DNA from 4 places in the Caballeronia sp. RCC_10 genome. Region 1 is predicted to be linked to each of the others. Evidence: predicted binding sites of a transcription regulator. Region 1 holds the regulator's gene; each other region holds the start of a gene.
What was found. The regulator LexA, encoded in region 1, represses DNA repair genes until DNA is damaged. The targets are predictions, from matches to a motif close to ACTGTATNNNNATACAGT.

Region 1 (3,623 bases):
TTGTCCGGGCGCGCATCCGTTCGCGAGCATGAGTCTGATCGGCGTGAGCGATCTCGAGCAGGTTCCGCTCGTGCTCACCGCACCGGGAACAAGCGTGCGCGCGGTTGTCGATGCCGCGCTTAGCCAGTGGAGCGGGTCGCTCGATATTGCGTGCGAACCCACGTATATGATGACCGCCGTCGCGATGGTGCGCGCGGGCCTGGGCGTGACGATCCTGCCCGAGACCGCGCGAGAAGTGCGCGCCGAGCCTGGGCTCGTCAGCAAAGAGATCAACGATCCAGCGTTCGTGCGGTCGATTGCGATCGTCAAGAAACGAGGCAGAACGTTGCCGTCGATCACCGACAAGTTTGTGCAACTGATGCGTCAGAGCGTTAGGGCGCGGTGAGCGAGTTGCGGCTTCGCGTCGGGCTGAGACTTAAGTAGTCGCCAGGCCGAATAGCCAAGTAACAATTGGATGGTTCGGACATCTTTGGCTGACTTCAGCAGATGAGTTGCAGAGGCATGACGCGATGGATTTCCCTAACACCGGCGTAGGCCGTCATTGACTGCCCTCACGACCAAAGATAAGTGACAGTTTTCGCATAACCCTCTAGGCGACGAGCGTCGTTCAAACCCGGATTGACCACGCCGGCGCGAGAACCATCCCGAAGCCGCCGTCCGGTCAACCCGCGACGCTCACGCCGGAAAACCGCCCGCGACGCCCGCGCGTTCTTCGTCAATGCAGCGGTCGAGCATGCGCGACACCTCGCTGATCTTGCCGACCATGATGACCCGCGATTCGCTGCGATACACCCGCACCGGCGCGCGCTGCGCCGGTTCCGCATGAACCGTCTTCACGAGCGACACGCGGGCGAACGCCGGCTGGAGAGACGGCAGCACCGGCATTTCATCGAACAGATCGCGCGTGGCTTCGGTATGCGGACGCGCCGCGACGCCGCAGGGAATCAATGCACGCAGATGACGCAGGCGGCCAAACTGGCGGAAGGGCAACAAACGGGCAAAACGTTCCATGATGACTCTCCAGGCGATAGGACGCACCGCGGCGAGCCGCGAACGGCTGCCGTCATGCTTTGATGTACTCGAAACGCGCCGCGTCGTGCGTGACGTGGGATGAAGCGGGCGCGCTAGAACTCGCCCGAGCGGATCAGACCGACCGCAATGCCTTCGAGCGCGAATTCACCGCTGCCGGAGCGCACGAAGATGTTCTCGTAGTCCGGGTTCTCCGCGATGAGTTCGACGCCGTCCGTATGACGCTTCCAGCGCTTGACGGTGACGTCGTCGCCCAGACGCGCAACCACGATCTGCCCGTCCTTCGCTTCCGTGCGCTTCTGCACCGCGAGCAGGTCGCCATCGAGAATGCCGGCGTCGCGCATGGACAGCCCGCGCACCTTCAACAAATAGTCCGGCTTGCTGGAAAAGAGCGCCGGGTCGCACGCGTAATGCTGCGAGATGTGCTCTTGCGCGAGGATCGGACTGCCGGCTGCGACCCGGCCGACGAGCGGCAGCGACAACTGCATGATGCTCGGATGCGGCAATGTGAACTGATGCGGCAGCTCGTCCGGTTGCACGGTCTCGCCAATCAACCGGATGCCGCGCGACGATCCCGCCGCCAGTTCGATCACGCCTTTGCGCGCCAGCGCCCGAAGATGCTCCTCGGCGGAATTGGCCGAACTGAAGCCAAGCTCCGCGGCAATCTCCGCGCGGGTGGGCGGGAAGCCGGTGCGCTCGATGGCGCGCTGCAAGAGTTCGAAGACTTCCTGCTGGCGAGCGGTAAGTTTTGAAGTTCTAGTCACTGGCTGGCCCCTGCTGCGCTGTATTGATGAACAGATGACTGTATTTTTATACAGTATTTCGCGCTTTTCAAGCATTACTTTAACTTCGTCGCGGAAGCGCCCGGAATCGGCCTTCGCTGCCGGAACGCAGGCAAGGCGGCGCCGTTAGCACGATTCCATATAAAAAGATGAGAAACGATTATTTCTAATCATATAGCCGCGCCGATAGACTGATTCCGTCAATGGATAAGACGGAGAACGGGGAATGCAAAGCACGAAGGCGGGATTGGGGACCAAGGCAAGAAAGCTCTTCGCGGCGTTCGCGGTCACAGCGGCGACGGCGGCCATCAGCGTCCACGCGCATGCTCAGACCGCGTTTCTGAACGTGTCATACGATCCGACGCGCGAGCTATATCAGGATTTCAATCAGGCGTTTGCGAAGAAGTGGAAGGCGGAGACGGGCGAGACCGTCACGTTCAAGCAGTCGCATGGCGGTTCCGGCGGCCAGGCACGCGCGGTTCTCGATGGCCTTCAGGCCGATGTCGTCACGCTCGCACTGGCCTACGACATCGACGCGCTCGCCGGCAAGGGACTCGTCAACGGCGACTGGCAAAAGCGCCTGCCTGACAATGCGTCGCCGTACACATCGACGATCGTGTTTCTCGTGCGCAAGGGTAATCCGAAGCACATCAAGGACTGGGACGATCTGACGAAGCAGGGCGTCTCGATCGTCACGCCGAACCCCAAGACCTCGGGCGGCGCACGCTGGAACTATCTGGCCGCGTGGGCGTATGCGCAGCACAAGCCGGGCGGCAATGAGCAGAGCGCGAAGGACTTCGTCTCGAAGCTCTACAAGAACGCGGGCGTGCTCGATTCGGGCGCTCGCGGCGCGACGACGAGCTTCGTGCAGCGCGGGCAGGGCGACGTGCTGATCGCGTGGGAGAACGAGGCGTTCCTGTCGCTCAAGGAGTTCGGCCCGGAAAAGTTCGAAATCGTCGTGCCGTCGGTGAGCATTCTGGCCGAGCCGCCGGTCGCGGTGGTCGACAAGGTCGTCGACAAGCACGGCACGCGCAAGCTCGCCGAGGCGTATCTGAAGTATCTGTATAGCGACGAAGGTCAGCAGATCGCGGCACGCAACTTTTATCGTCCGCGCTCGAAAACGGTCCCGTCCGATCTCACCAAGCAGTTTCCGAAGCTGAAGCTCTACAGCATCGACGATACCTTCGGCGGCTGGACGAAGGCGCAAAAGACGCACTTCGCGGATGGCGGCGTGTTCGATTCGATCTACCAGCCGCAGTAACAGCAACGAGCAGGGCGGCTCGATGATGGAGCATCGAGCCGATTGAAGCGACGACAAGCGGCGCGCCATGACGCCGCTGTACGCACATGCAGCAACGAGCGCCCGCCCCGGCGCACTGGAACAGGATGATTCACGCATGAGCACTTTCAACCTGCGCAAGCCAAGCGCGCTGCCGGGCTTCGGCCTGACGCTCGGCATTACGCTCGCGTATCTGAGCCTTGTCGTGCTCATACCGCTTGCAGCCACCTTTGCCAAGACAGCGACGCTCGACTGGGCGCAATTCGTGCGCGCGGTCACGTCGCCGCGCGTGCTGGCGTCGTACCGGCTGACGTTCTTCGCCGCGCTCGGCGGGGCGCTGATCAATGCGGTATTCGGCTTTCTCGTCGCGTGGGTGCTGGTGCGCTATACGTTCCCGTTCAAGCGTATCGTCGATGCCATCGTCGATCTGCCGTTCGCGTTGCCGACTTCCGTCGCGGGCATCTCGCTCGCGGCCGTGTACGCGGGCAACGGCTGGATCGGGCAATTTCTCGCGCCGCTCGGCATCAAGGTCG
Region 2 (3,623 bases), 810 kb from region 1:
CTGAAAGAACACGCTGTCGACGTTGTCGGCGCGCAGGAAATCGCGCGTGGCGTCGGGCAGCCGCAATTCCGCGACGCCGTTGACCGGCTGGATCTGGCGGGCGAGCACATAGGCATCGGCTTCGAGCGCGCGGTCGAACGGACCGTTGGCGATCGACTTCGCGACCAGATACGTCACCGCGATGCTCATCGGCCAGAGAAGCAGAAGCGGTGCGAGCATCCAGTCGAGAATCTCGCCGAAGAGCGAGCGCGGGTGCGCCTCGTTGCCGGGCTCGAGCTCGTCGGGCGGGGCGAACGGATTGGCGTAGCGCGCGTCGCGCAGGGCGTCGGAATCGGCGGCGGTCGCGTCGATAGCCGCCGGCGAAGGCTGGCGCGGCGCTTCGCCTGCGCGTTCGGTGGAGGCGGGCGACGCCATGCGCGGCTTACTTATAGTGTTGGCTGGCAGCAGCCGGATCGGCCGCCGCCTTTGCATCGGGCGCGCTCGCGGCTTTTTCGAGCGTGTAGCCGAGTCCGCGCACCGTGATGATCCGCGCGCCGCTCGGCTCGATCTTTTTGCGCAGGCGATGCACGTAGACCTCGATCGCGTTGTTGCTGACTTCTTCGCCCCACTCGCAAAGATGATTGACGAGCTGCTCCTTCGACACGAGCCGGCCGATGCGCTGGAGCAGCACTTCGAGCACGCCGAGCTCGCGCGCCGACAGATCGATCACCTGATCCGCGATATGCGCGATGCGTCCGACCTGATCGAACGACAGCGATCCGTGCCTGACGACCGTCGGTCCGCCGCCCGCGCCGCGCCGCGTGAGCGCCCGCACGCGCGCTTCCAGTTCGTTGAGCGCGAAGGGCTTCGCCATATAGTCGTCCGCGCCGAGATCGAGGCCCTTCACGCGCTCGTCGACGCTGTCGGCGGCGGTCAGGATCAGGACCGGCATCTGCGAATTGCGCGCGCGCAGGCGGCGCAGCACTTCGAGACCGGGCATCAGCGGCAGGCCCAGATCGAGGATGAGCAGGTCGAAAGATTGCAGGGAAAGCGCGGTGTCCGCCTCGACGCCATGCTTCACATGGTCAACGGCGTATCCCGATTGGCGGAGTGATCGGACGAGCCCGTCCGCGAGTATGCTGTCGTCTTCGGCAATGAGGATTCGCATCGTCGGGGCCTGATGCGCGGGGCGCATCGCATTGCCGGCACCGCATTTCGCCCGGCGCGGCGGTCTCCAGGGTGTTATGCGGTTTTTGCACGGTTCGCTCGACGTGGAAAAACACCACGCCGCACGATCGGGCTTGCAAAAACTACTGTTTTTTTATACAGTGTCTGCGTTAGTGCAAAAGCGGGGCGAAGTATCGCTACGAGCCTGCGCGCACGCGTCTCAGACGCCGTTCATCATAGCAAAGGACGATTCATGGAAGAAAGCAAGAAAGGCCCGGCTGGAATGACTGCGGAAAAGAGCAAGGCGCTGGCCGCCGCGCTGTCGCAGATCGAAAAGCAATTCGGCAAAGGGTCGATCATGCGGCTCGGCGCAGGCGAGGCGGTCGAAGACATTCAGGTGGTCTCCACCGGCTCGCTCGGACTGGACATCGCGCTCGGCGTCGGCGGCTTGCCGCGTGGCCGCGTGGTGGAAATCTACGGTCCGGAATCGTCGGGCAAGACCACGCTCACGCTGCAAGTGATCGCCGAGATGCAGAAGGTCGGCGGCACGGCCGCGTTCATCGACGCGGAACACGCGCTCGACGTGCAATACGCGCAGAAGCTCGGCGTGAACATTCAGGAACTGCTGATCTCGCAGCCGGATACGGGCGAGCAAGCGCTGGAAATCGCGGATGCGCTCGTGCGCTCCGGCTCCATCGACATGATCGTCATCGACTCGGTCGCGGCGCTCGTGCCGAAGGCGGAAATCGAAGGCGAAATGGGCGATTCGCTGCCCGGCCTGCAAGCGCGTCTGATGTCGCAGGCGCTGCGTAAGCTTACCGGCACCATCAAGCGCACGAACTGCCTCGTGATCTTCATCAACCAGATCCGCATGAAGATCGGCGTGATGTTCGGCAACCCCGAAACCACCACGGGCGGTAACGCGCTGAAGTTCTATTCGTCGGTGCGCCTCGACATTCGCCGTATCGGTTCCATCAAGAAGAACGACGAAGTGATCGGCAACGAAACCCGCGTGAAGGTGGTGAAGAACAAGGTTTCGCCGCCGTTCCGCGAAGCCATCTTCGACATTCTGTACGGCGAAGGCATTTCGCGTCAGGGCGAGATCATCGACCTGGGCGTGCAGGCCAAGCTGGTCGACAAGGCGGGTGCTTGGTACAGCTACAAGGGCGATCGCATCGGACAGGGCAAGGACAACGCGCGCGAATTCCTGCGCGAGAATCCTGACATCGCGCGCGAGATCGAAAACAAGATCCGCGAATCGCTGGGCGTGGCTGCGCTGGCTGATGCCGTCGCCACGGGCGCAGCCGTGTCGGGCGACGAATAAGCGTCCGACCTGCCGCCGATGCTCAAGCGCCGGTTTGGATCGAAGGCTGGCAACGCTCAGATCGGGCGGGGTGGTGCTGGAAGTTCGAATCGCGCTGGCGAGAACGATGAAGCAAGCGGTGATCTGAAGAGCGATCGCTCTGCATACGCCGCAGGCGGTGTCGATCAGCCGGAGGACAGCGCCGAAGCCGTCGATCGCTACGAACGAAGCAGCGAGCGCGGCGGGGCATCGTCAAAGCGCGGCGGCTTCATGTCAGGCAAGAAAGCACGCGCCGGCGCGAAGTCATTCGCGTCGGCGCGTCGCGTTTCTGAGGCTGCGGACGAGCACGTTGCGGGTCCAAGCGCAGGCGCGATTGACCAGCGCAAGCAGTCCGGTTCGATCAACCGTGACGAGTTTTACGGTCAAAGCGCGGCATCGGCGACCCGCGAACAAGACGATCGAGGCGGTCATAACGATCACGCCTCGGCGCAACCCACGCAGCCCGATCGCGCTGCCCGCCTTCAGCAAGCGCGCTCGCTATTGCAGCAAGCCACCGCACAGGCGGTCAGCCTTCCGCCTCGCGGTCAGCCGACGGCGGTCAGCACCGGCCACTTCGACGATTCCTTCGAAGAGGCCGACCCCTTCGAACCATTCGAGCAGTGCGCGCCGTCTCGTGCGCCCGCAGTTGAGACGGGTTCCGTTAGTGAGCGTCCGATTCGGCGTCCACGTAAGGCACGCAGCGCAACTAATCGACCGTCACCGCAACGCTTCCCCGCCGGCGACGCATTCGAAGACTCCGAGCCGTTCGAACAATGTGCGCCGCAAGCAGAAGTGGAACTGGAGTCCGCGTACAGCCGCTCCAGCGAACGCCAGCGCAAGGTGCCCAACGCCAATAATCCCCGTCAGCCGCAACGCTCGCTCAAAGGGCGCGCGCTAGGCTACCTCTCGCGCCGCGAATATAGCCGCGCAGAGCTGTCGCGCAAACTACGGCCGTATGTCGAAGAAGCCGATTCCCTCGAAACGCTGCTCGACAGCCTCGAACGCGACGGCTGGCTGTCCAACGAGCGCTTCGTCGAAAGCGTCGTGCATCGCCGGGCGGCGCGCATGGGCGGCAGCCGCATCATCAATGAACTCAAGCGTCACGCGGTCGGCGACGCGCTCATCGGCGAAACAG
Region 3 (3,623 bases), on a different contig from region 1:
CCGATAGCGCGGCCGCAGATGCAGCAGCGCCACGAGAGCGAACGCCGTCAGCCAGACGGTGATGGTCGTCGCCGCCGCCGAGCCGACAAAGCCTTCGCGCGGCAGCCCGTACGCGCCGTGAATCAACCCGTAGTTGAGAAAGCCGTTGACGAACACGCCGCCGATCGATACCCACAGAAGCCGCTTCGCCGCACCGATCGCCGGCAGAAACGCGCGCATCATCCCGATGCCGATCAGGCTGCCCGGCGTTCCCCAGCGCAGCATCGCGCAATATTCGCCGACGTTGCGCGCGAGCGTCGCCGGTTCGTGGAACGCGAGCAGGAGCTCCTCGGCGTAGCTCAACAGCGCAAACGCGGGCACGGCGAGCAGCACGGAAAGCAGCAGCCCCGTCCAGTAGATGCGAGGCACGCGGTCTTCCGCGTTCGCGCCGCGCGCATGCGCCACCGACACGCTCACCGACGTCAGTACGCCCTGCAGCAGCGTCACGACGACGAAGAACAGGTTCGCGCCGAGCCCGCCCGCAGCGAGCGCGTCGGGGCCTAGCGAGCCGAGGAGAATGGTGTCGGTGACGCCCATCGCCATTTGAGAAAGCTGCGCGATGGCGAGCGGCGCGGCGAGGCGCGCCGTGTCGACGGCATGGCGGGACAGCGTCGGCGGTCCCTGATACGCGTTCGTGGCGCGCGTGGTGTGCGATGGCATGGTCGAAGGAAACGGAACGGAACTGGCCGCGAAGCAAACGCGCGGTCAGGCGGTGAACAGCGCAAAGGGCCGACGCTGAAACCAGAACGAAAGACGACTAGCTTATTGCCTCACGCACGTCATGTCGATGCCGCGCTCCGTTATGGCCGGGTTTTGGCAATCCGGCGGCGCGCCGGCGCAAACCCGACGCCATGGGTCAGGCAGGCGCGCGCACGCGGATCTTCTGGCCGTCGATCATCACGACCTGGCCCGCGCGGATCTTGCACGTCTTGCGCAGTTCCACTTTGCCGTCGACGGTGACATCGCCCATGGCGACGCGCGCCTTCGCGGCGCCGCCGCTATCGGCAAGGCCCATCAGCTTGAGCAGATTGTGGAGTTCGACGTGATCGCCAGTGAGGGTGAACTGGAGCTGCGGCATGGCGGGCGGAAGAGTGAAAGGTGCGAAGGAAGCCATCATAAGGCATCGGGTACGCCTCGTGCTCTGTCAATGTCGACCGCGAACGATCGGACGCAAAACGCTTTATGGCCGATCGTCGGCGAATTCGGTAGCAAATGTAGCCAAGTGAAACGGACGGTAACAGCGACTGATTTCGCGAAACTCCATCACCGATCGCCGGGTCTGTTAGTTTGATCGATGCAGCTTCGGTCATCTTCTAAACGCCAACGCGTCGCGCACAGCGCTTTCAGAGCGCCAAGCCGCCGGCGCCACTAAAAAGAGGACTAGCTCATGACTAAGGCTCGAATTTTGATGATCGGCACCGCATTCGCCGCCCTCGCAGCCACCGGCGCGCAAGCGCAAACCGCCCAGCCGATGCAGCCCGCACCGGGCGCGGACACCCAGGCGCAACTCGCGCCGCCGCCGCAGAACCTCGTCGCGCCGGCATCGACCGATCCGCTGGTGCAGAAGCGCAACGCCGACGCCCAGGCGAACGCGGAATACCGCGCGTCGAAGAAGGCGTCGAAGGCCGAGTTGAAGGCCGCGGACAAGGAAGCGAAGGCGCAGTACAAGCAGGAAGTGCGCAACGCGAAGATCAACAAGAAGGCCGACAAGCAGGCCGCCAAGGACGATTTGAACGCCGCAGCCGACCGCACGCCGAAGGATCAGGGCGAGCAGCACTAAACGGGTCGCCGCGACGCCCGCAAGAGGGCGTCGCGAGGCGTTGCGCAACCACACCGGGAGAACACCATGACAAGACGTACGAATGCGTTGCTGGCGGCGCTCGTCGCGGGCGCGTTGACGAGCGTGAGCGCGGTATCGATCGCGCAAACGAGCGATGCGCCGATGACGCACGCCGACAAGAAAGCCGCGAAGAAGCAGGCTGAAGCCGACAAGGACGCGGCCGTCGCGCAGGCGAAGGCCGACAAGAAGAAGACCGAGTCGCAATCGGAAGCGAACGAAGCCGCAGCCGATGCCAAGCTGAAGAACGCGAAGAAGGCCGACTAGGGCGTCTTCTTCCGTCGATACGGCCCGCGCCTTGTTCGCGGGCCGTTGTCGTTTTAGGGCCAAAAGGCTAGCGTCGACAAAGGCTTGCACGCGTGGGTTGTATGGATATACAGTGTCGCGTCACTTCTATCCACCGCTCAAGTCCTCGTGCTCACGCTCCCCGACACCGCCGCCGAATCATCCCGCACTCAAGATCAGGCCGCAGCGGCGTATCTCGCGAAACTGAACGACGGGCAACGCCGCGCCGTCGAATTCGGCGTGGACGAACCGGGCCGCACCGGCGGCCCGCTGCTCGTCATCGCGGGCGCGGGATCGGGCAAGACGAACACGCTTGCGCATCGCGTCGCGCATTTGCTCGTGAAGGGCGCGGACCCGCATCGCATTTTGCTGCTGACGTTTTCGCGCCGCGCGGCGCTCGAAATGACGCGGCGCGTCTCGCGCATCGCCACGAACGCGCTCGGCAACCGCAGCGCCATCGCGCAAGGTCTTACGTGGTCGGGCACGTTTCACGGCGTCGGCGCGCGGCTGCTGCGCGATTACGCCGATATCGTCGGGCTTGCGCCTTCGTTCACCATCAACGACCGCGAAGACTCCGCCGATCTCATGAACCTCGTCCGGCACGAACTCGGGCTGTCGTCGAAGGAAAAGCGTTTTCCGGCCAAGTCGACGTGCTTCGCGATCTATTCGCGCGTGGTCAACACCGGCGCGTCGCTCGCGACGGTGCTCGATCAGTCGTTTCCGTGGTGCCGCGAGTGGGAAGCCGATCTGAAGCGCCTGTTTGCCGCCTACGTCAGCGCGAAGCAATCGCAAAGCGTGCTCGACTACGACGACCTCCTGCTCTACTGGTCGCATCTCGCGGCGGAGCCGGCGATTGCCGCCGATCTGTCGAGCCGCTTCGATCACGTGCTCGTCGACGAATATCAGGACACGAATCGCTTGCAGGCGAGCATTCTTCTCGCGATGAAACCCAACGGGCGCGGCCTCACCGTCGTCGGCGACGATGCGCAGTCGATTTATTCGTTCCGCGGCGCGACCGTGCGCAATATCCTCGATTTCCCGCAACACTTCGATCCGCCCGCCGCGACCGTCACGCTCGATCGCAATTACCGCTCGACGCAGTCCATTCTCGAAGCGTCGAACGCGGTCATCGGGCTTGCCGCCGAGCGGTACACGAAGGACTTGTGGACCGACAAGGCATCGGCGCAGAAGCCGCGCGTCGTCTCCGTCGCCGACGAGGCCGATCAGGCGCGCTATGTCGTCGAAAAGGTGCTGGAGGCGCGCAAGGGCGGCATGAAGCTCAAGTCGCAGGCCGTGCTGTTTCGTGCGGCGCATCACAGCGCGACGCTCGAAATCGAGTTGACGCGCAAGAACATCCCGTTCGTGAAGTTCGGCGGGCTCAAGTTTCTGGATTCGGTGCACGTGAAGGACGTGCTCGCGGTGCTGCGCTGGGCCGAGAATCCGCGCGACCGCGTCGCGGGCT
Region 4 (3,623 bases), on a different contig from region 1:
CACACCGGCGGGCAAATGTGTCGAAGTGTCAGAAGGATTGTGTTGCCGCGTACGCACTCAATCGTCTACTGTCTGGGCGGAAGCTTCCGTTCGATATAAGACCGAGAGCAGCGAGGGGCGATCGATGGTGCATTCACGAGACGTTCAGTCATGGCAGGAACGGCGTGCCAACGGACGGGCCGCTCGACGGCGCACCTCGCGCGGCGCTCACGCAATGATTGGAAACGTTGATCGCGACCCCATCGCATTGCTGCGGGTCAGCAGCGAACGACGCGTCGCGACGTTGGTTCCGCTGCGCTACGGGCGGATGCTCGCATCGCCATTTGCGTTTTATCGCGGCAGCGCGATCGTACAGGCGCACGATCTGGCCGGCACAGCCGATAGCGGCATTACGATCCAGATTTGCGGCGATTGCCATCTCGCCAACTTCGGCGGCTTCGCGACGCCCGAGCGTACGCTTATCTTCGATCTCAATGACTTCGACGAGACCGCGCGCGGGCCTTGTGAGTGGGATCTCAAGCGCCTGATCGCAAGCTTCACCGTCGCAGGCAGACACCTGGGCATGGGCGACCTGGCCGCGGACGAACTCGCGTACCGGGCCGCCGAAAGCTATCAGCGGCACATGCGCGAGTACGCCGAGATGGGTGTGCTCGATCTCTGGTACGAGCGGATCACCTTTGCGCAACTGTACGGTCTGGTTCAGAGCGACGCGGCTCGACGCCGCATCCGTCGAAGTATCGAACGCGCGTCGCGCCGAACGCACGACAGTGTGCTGCCGAAGCTCGCAGACAAGCACGGCGATGGCTGGCGCATCCGCGATGCGCCGCCGGCCGTGTTTCACATCCGCGGCGAGAGCACGCTGATCGACCGCGCGGACGAGTGGGCGGCGCTGTCGGGCGATCGGGCGACGCTTCTCGGGTCGCTGATGGCGGACTACATGACGTCCCTGACGCCGGAACGCGCGGCGCTGCTTTCGCAGTTTCAACTGCAGGACGTTGCGTTCAAGGTGGTCGGTGTCGGCAGCGTCGGCACGCGCTGTGTGGTGCTGCTTTTCACGGATCATCATGGCAGGCCGCTGTTCCTGCAGTTGAAAGAGGCGTCGATGTCGGTCGTCGCGCGCTACACGCGTCCACACGGAGCCGCTCCGGAAAACAAGCACGATGGACAGCGCGTCGTGCACGGGCAACGCCTGATGCAGGCGGCCAGCGATCCGTTTCTCGGTTTCGCAACCGGTGCGCTCGGCCGCACGTTCTACATCCGTCAACTGCGCGACATGAAGCTTTCGGTCCAGATCGACACGTTCGACGACGAAGCCCTGCGCAGTTACGCCGCGCTATGCGGCTGGGCGCTCGCCCGGGCGCACGCGAAGGCTAGCGGCCTTTCGCTGGAGATATCGGGATATATCGGCAACGGCCCGCGTTTGCCGGAAGCGCTCGTGTCCTATGGCCGCGCTTACGCGGATCAGGTCGAGAAAGACTACGAGCGATTCCGCCGCGCATGCCGAACCGGGGAGCTGCACGCGCGCACCGACGCCGATATGGCCGCCGACTTCGCCGTCTGATGGCGTCGCTCGGCGGCCAAGTACGCGCGATCGAGCCGTATCGACGCCTTAGTGTGCAGCGATGGAAAGTTTCGGTTTGCCCTGCCGGGCGGCGCATTCGTAGGCGTCGACTGCAAACGCAAAAACGGCAGGCAACGCGTCCGACGATGCGACGTCGACGACATCGTCGGTCTCCGGGAACTGGAAACCGTCGGGCCGAGCGAAGAGTTCGCGCAGCGCGGCCTCGTGCCGCCCGGCGAACCCAAGGTCTGCAACGGCTTCAGCCTCGATCGCGTGCAGCAGCCGCCAAGTGAGCGGCACGCCCTTCTCGATATAGCGCCCTGCGATCTGTCGCGTGATGCGCTCGAGGTCACGAACCGCGCGCTCGAACTGCTTCTTGCTGAGATGTTCGCCATTCGAATCCATAGTCACCCCTTCCAGCGGTCTCTTAGTACTGTATAAATATACAGTACTAGCTCCGATGAAAATAGCGTCGCGCCGTTCGATCGCCGTGTATGTGCGATTCCGCCTACGTGCGATTCAGACATCCGCTGCTACGCGGGTGCGCCCGGGAGGCGCATTCTAGAGCCATGCTTACGCGACATCCCGCGTCACGATGCGGGCATCTTTAACGTAGCATCGCGCGCAGCCTAAGCGCGAAACGAAAGGAGAAACAGGATGAATAAGGACCAAGTCGAAGGCGTTGGCAAGCAGGTGAAGGGGAAAATCAATGAAGTCGTCGGTAACGCAACCGATGACCCGGCGCAGGAAGCCAAGGGCGACATGCAGCAAGCAGCCGGGAAGATCCAAAAGGGTGCCGGTGATGTCCGCGAGGATCTAAAGGACAGCGTGAAGAAGAACCCGTAACGGGGTTAGCGAAGCGGCAAACGTCGCTCCGCGTATAACGGGACGCCCAGTGGCGTCCCGTTTTTACTTCTTGGCGCGCACCGCTCGACTTGATGCGCATAAAGTTCCGCGGGCTCGCAGCCTGGCAGTCAGCCGGCTCAACCGTGAATGACCACCAACAGCGCCTTCGCTTCTGACCTGCCCGCATTTCGGATGGCGTGTCCGTCGTCCGCGGCGTAGCGTGCCGTCTCGCCTGACTTCAGACGTCGCGTCGTACCTGACGCCTCCACTTCGATTGTCCCGTTCAGGACCGTCACGTGTTCTCGCGTGCCCGGTTCGTGCGCGTTCGATCTGAGCGCGGCGCCCGCCTGCAAGGTAAGTTCGTACCATTCGAACTTGCCAGCCAGTTCGATCGGCCCCCAGACGCGCAATTGATACCCTCCGTTATCCCCACTTAGCGTCGGGATTTCGTGCGGACCGGCCACGCGGATCGCTTCCAGCGGCCGTTGTTGCGCGAACAACTGGTCGAGGCTGATGCCGAGCGCATTTGTCAGTCTCCACGCGACCGCTATGGTCGGATTCGCCTTGTCGCGTTCGATCTCCGACAACATCGATTTGGACACACCTGCTGCCCGCGACAGGTCATCGAGCGTCAGTTTTCTTTCATTTCGCAACCGTTGAATCTGCTCGCCGACGCGCGGCGGCGCCGTCACGGACGATGCTGGTTCTCCGGTCACCTGCGCAGAGCGAACGCTTGCCATGACTTCTTCGATCCTTTACAGTGTTCGGCATATCGGAAACGTGTTCGAAATATCGAACACGTTCAATGCGATGCATGGACTATAACAGGGCTAGGGGCTGCACACCGATTCCCGCAATCAAAGGATGCTGCTGATGAACGACCGATTTCTGAGACATTTGAGCGAGACCATCGACGAGATTCGCGCGGCCGGCTTTTACAAGACGGAACGCGTAATTGCGAGTCCGCAGTCGTCGGATATTCGGCTGGACAGCGGAGCAGAAGTGCTTAACTTCTGCGCAAACAACTACCTGGGACTGGCGGACGACCCGCGTCTCGTCGAAGCCGCGAAGGCGGGACTCGACGCGGACGGCTTCGGGATGGCGTCGGTGCGCTTCATCTGCGGTACACAGACAGTGCATAAGCAGCTGGAACGCGCGGTCGCGGACTTTCTTGGAACGGACGACGCGATTCTTTACTCGAGTTGCTTCGACGCGA

Region 2: the regulator LexA is predicted to act here: its motif matches at 1,292-1,309, upstream of recA (recombinase RecA).
Region 3: the regulator LexA is predicted to act here: its motif matches at 2,240-2,257, upstream of AB6804_RS11950 (ATP-dependent helicase).
Region 4: the regulator LexA is predicted to act here: its motif matches at 1,994-2,011, upstream of AB6804_RS13785 (DUF2471 family protein).

Annotation. Positions count from the first base shown of each region.
Region 1 covers NZ_JBFUPT010000001.1:134,295-137,917, reverse strand. Annotated here, with positions in the region: gene AB6804_RS00640 (LysR family transcriptional regulator) at 1-385, shown strand, start outside; gene AB6804_RS00635 (hypothetical protein) at 676-1,011, opposite strand; gene lexA (transcriptional repressor LexA) at 1,125-1,793, opposite strand; gene AB6804_RS00625 (sulfate ABC transporter substrate-binding protein) at 2,038-3,072, shown strand; gene cysT (sulfate ABC transporter permease subunit CysT) at 3,209-3,623, shown strand, end outside.
Region 2 covers NZ_JBFUPT010000001.1:946,039-949,661, reverse strand. Annotated here, with positions in the region: gene AB6804_RS04465 (sensor histidine kinase) at 1-414, opposite strand, end outside; gene AB6804_RS04460 (response regulator transcription factor) at 422-1,147, opposite strand; gene recA (recombinase RecA) at 1,400-2,470, shown strand; gene recX (recombination regulator RecX) at 2,489-3,623, shown strand, end outside.
Region 3 covers NZ_JBFUPT010000005.1:88,415-92,037, forward strand. Annotated here, with positions in the region: gene AB6804_RS11930 (MATE family efflux transporter) at 1-699, opposite strand, end outside; gene AB6804_RS11935 (RNA-binding S4 domain-containing protein) at 896-1,117, opposite strand; gene AB6804_RS11940 (hypothetical protein) at 1,427-1,819, shown strand; gene AB6804_RS11945 (hypothetical protein) at 1,886-2,143, shown strand; gene AB6804_RS11950 (ATP-dependent helicase) at 2,291-3,623, shown strand, end outside.
Region 4 covers NZ_JBFUPT010000006.1:103,214-106,836, forward strand. Annotated here, with positions in the region: gene AB6804_RS13780 (DUF2252 domain-containing protein) at 125-1,561, shown strand; gene AB6804_RS13785 (DUF2471 family protein) at 1,610-1,966, opposite strand; gene AB6804_RS13790 (CsbD family protein) at 2,219-2,407, shown strand; gene AB6804_RS13795 (helix-turn-helix domain-containing protein) at 2,545-3,147, opposite strand; gene AB6804_RS13800 (glycine C-acetyltransferase) at 3,281-3,623, shown strand, end outside.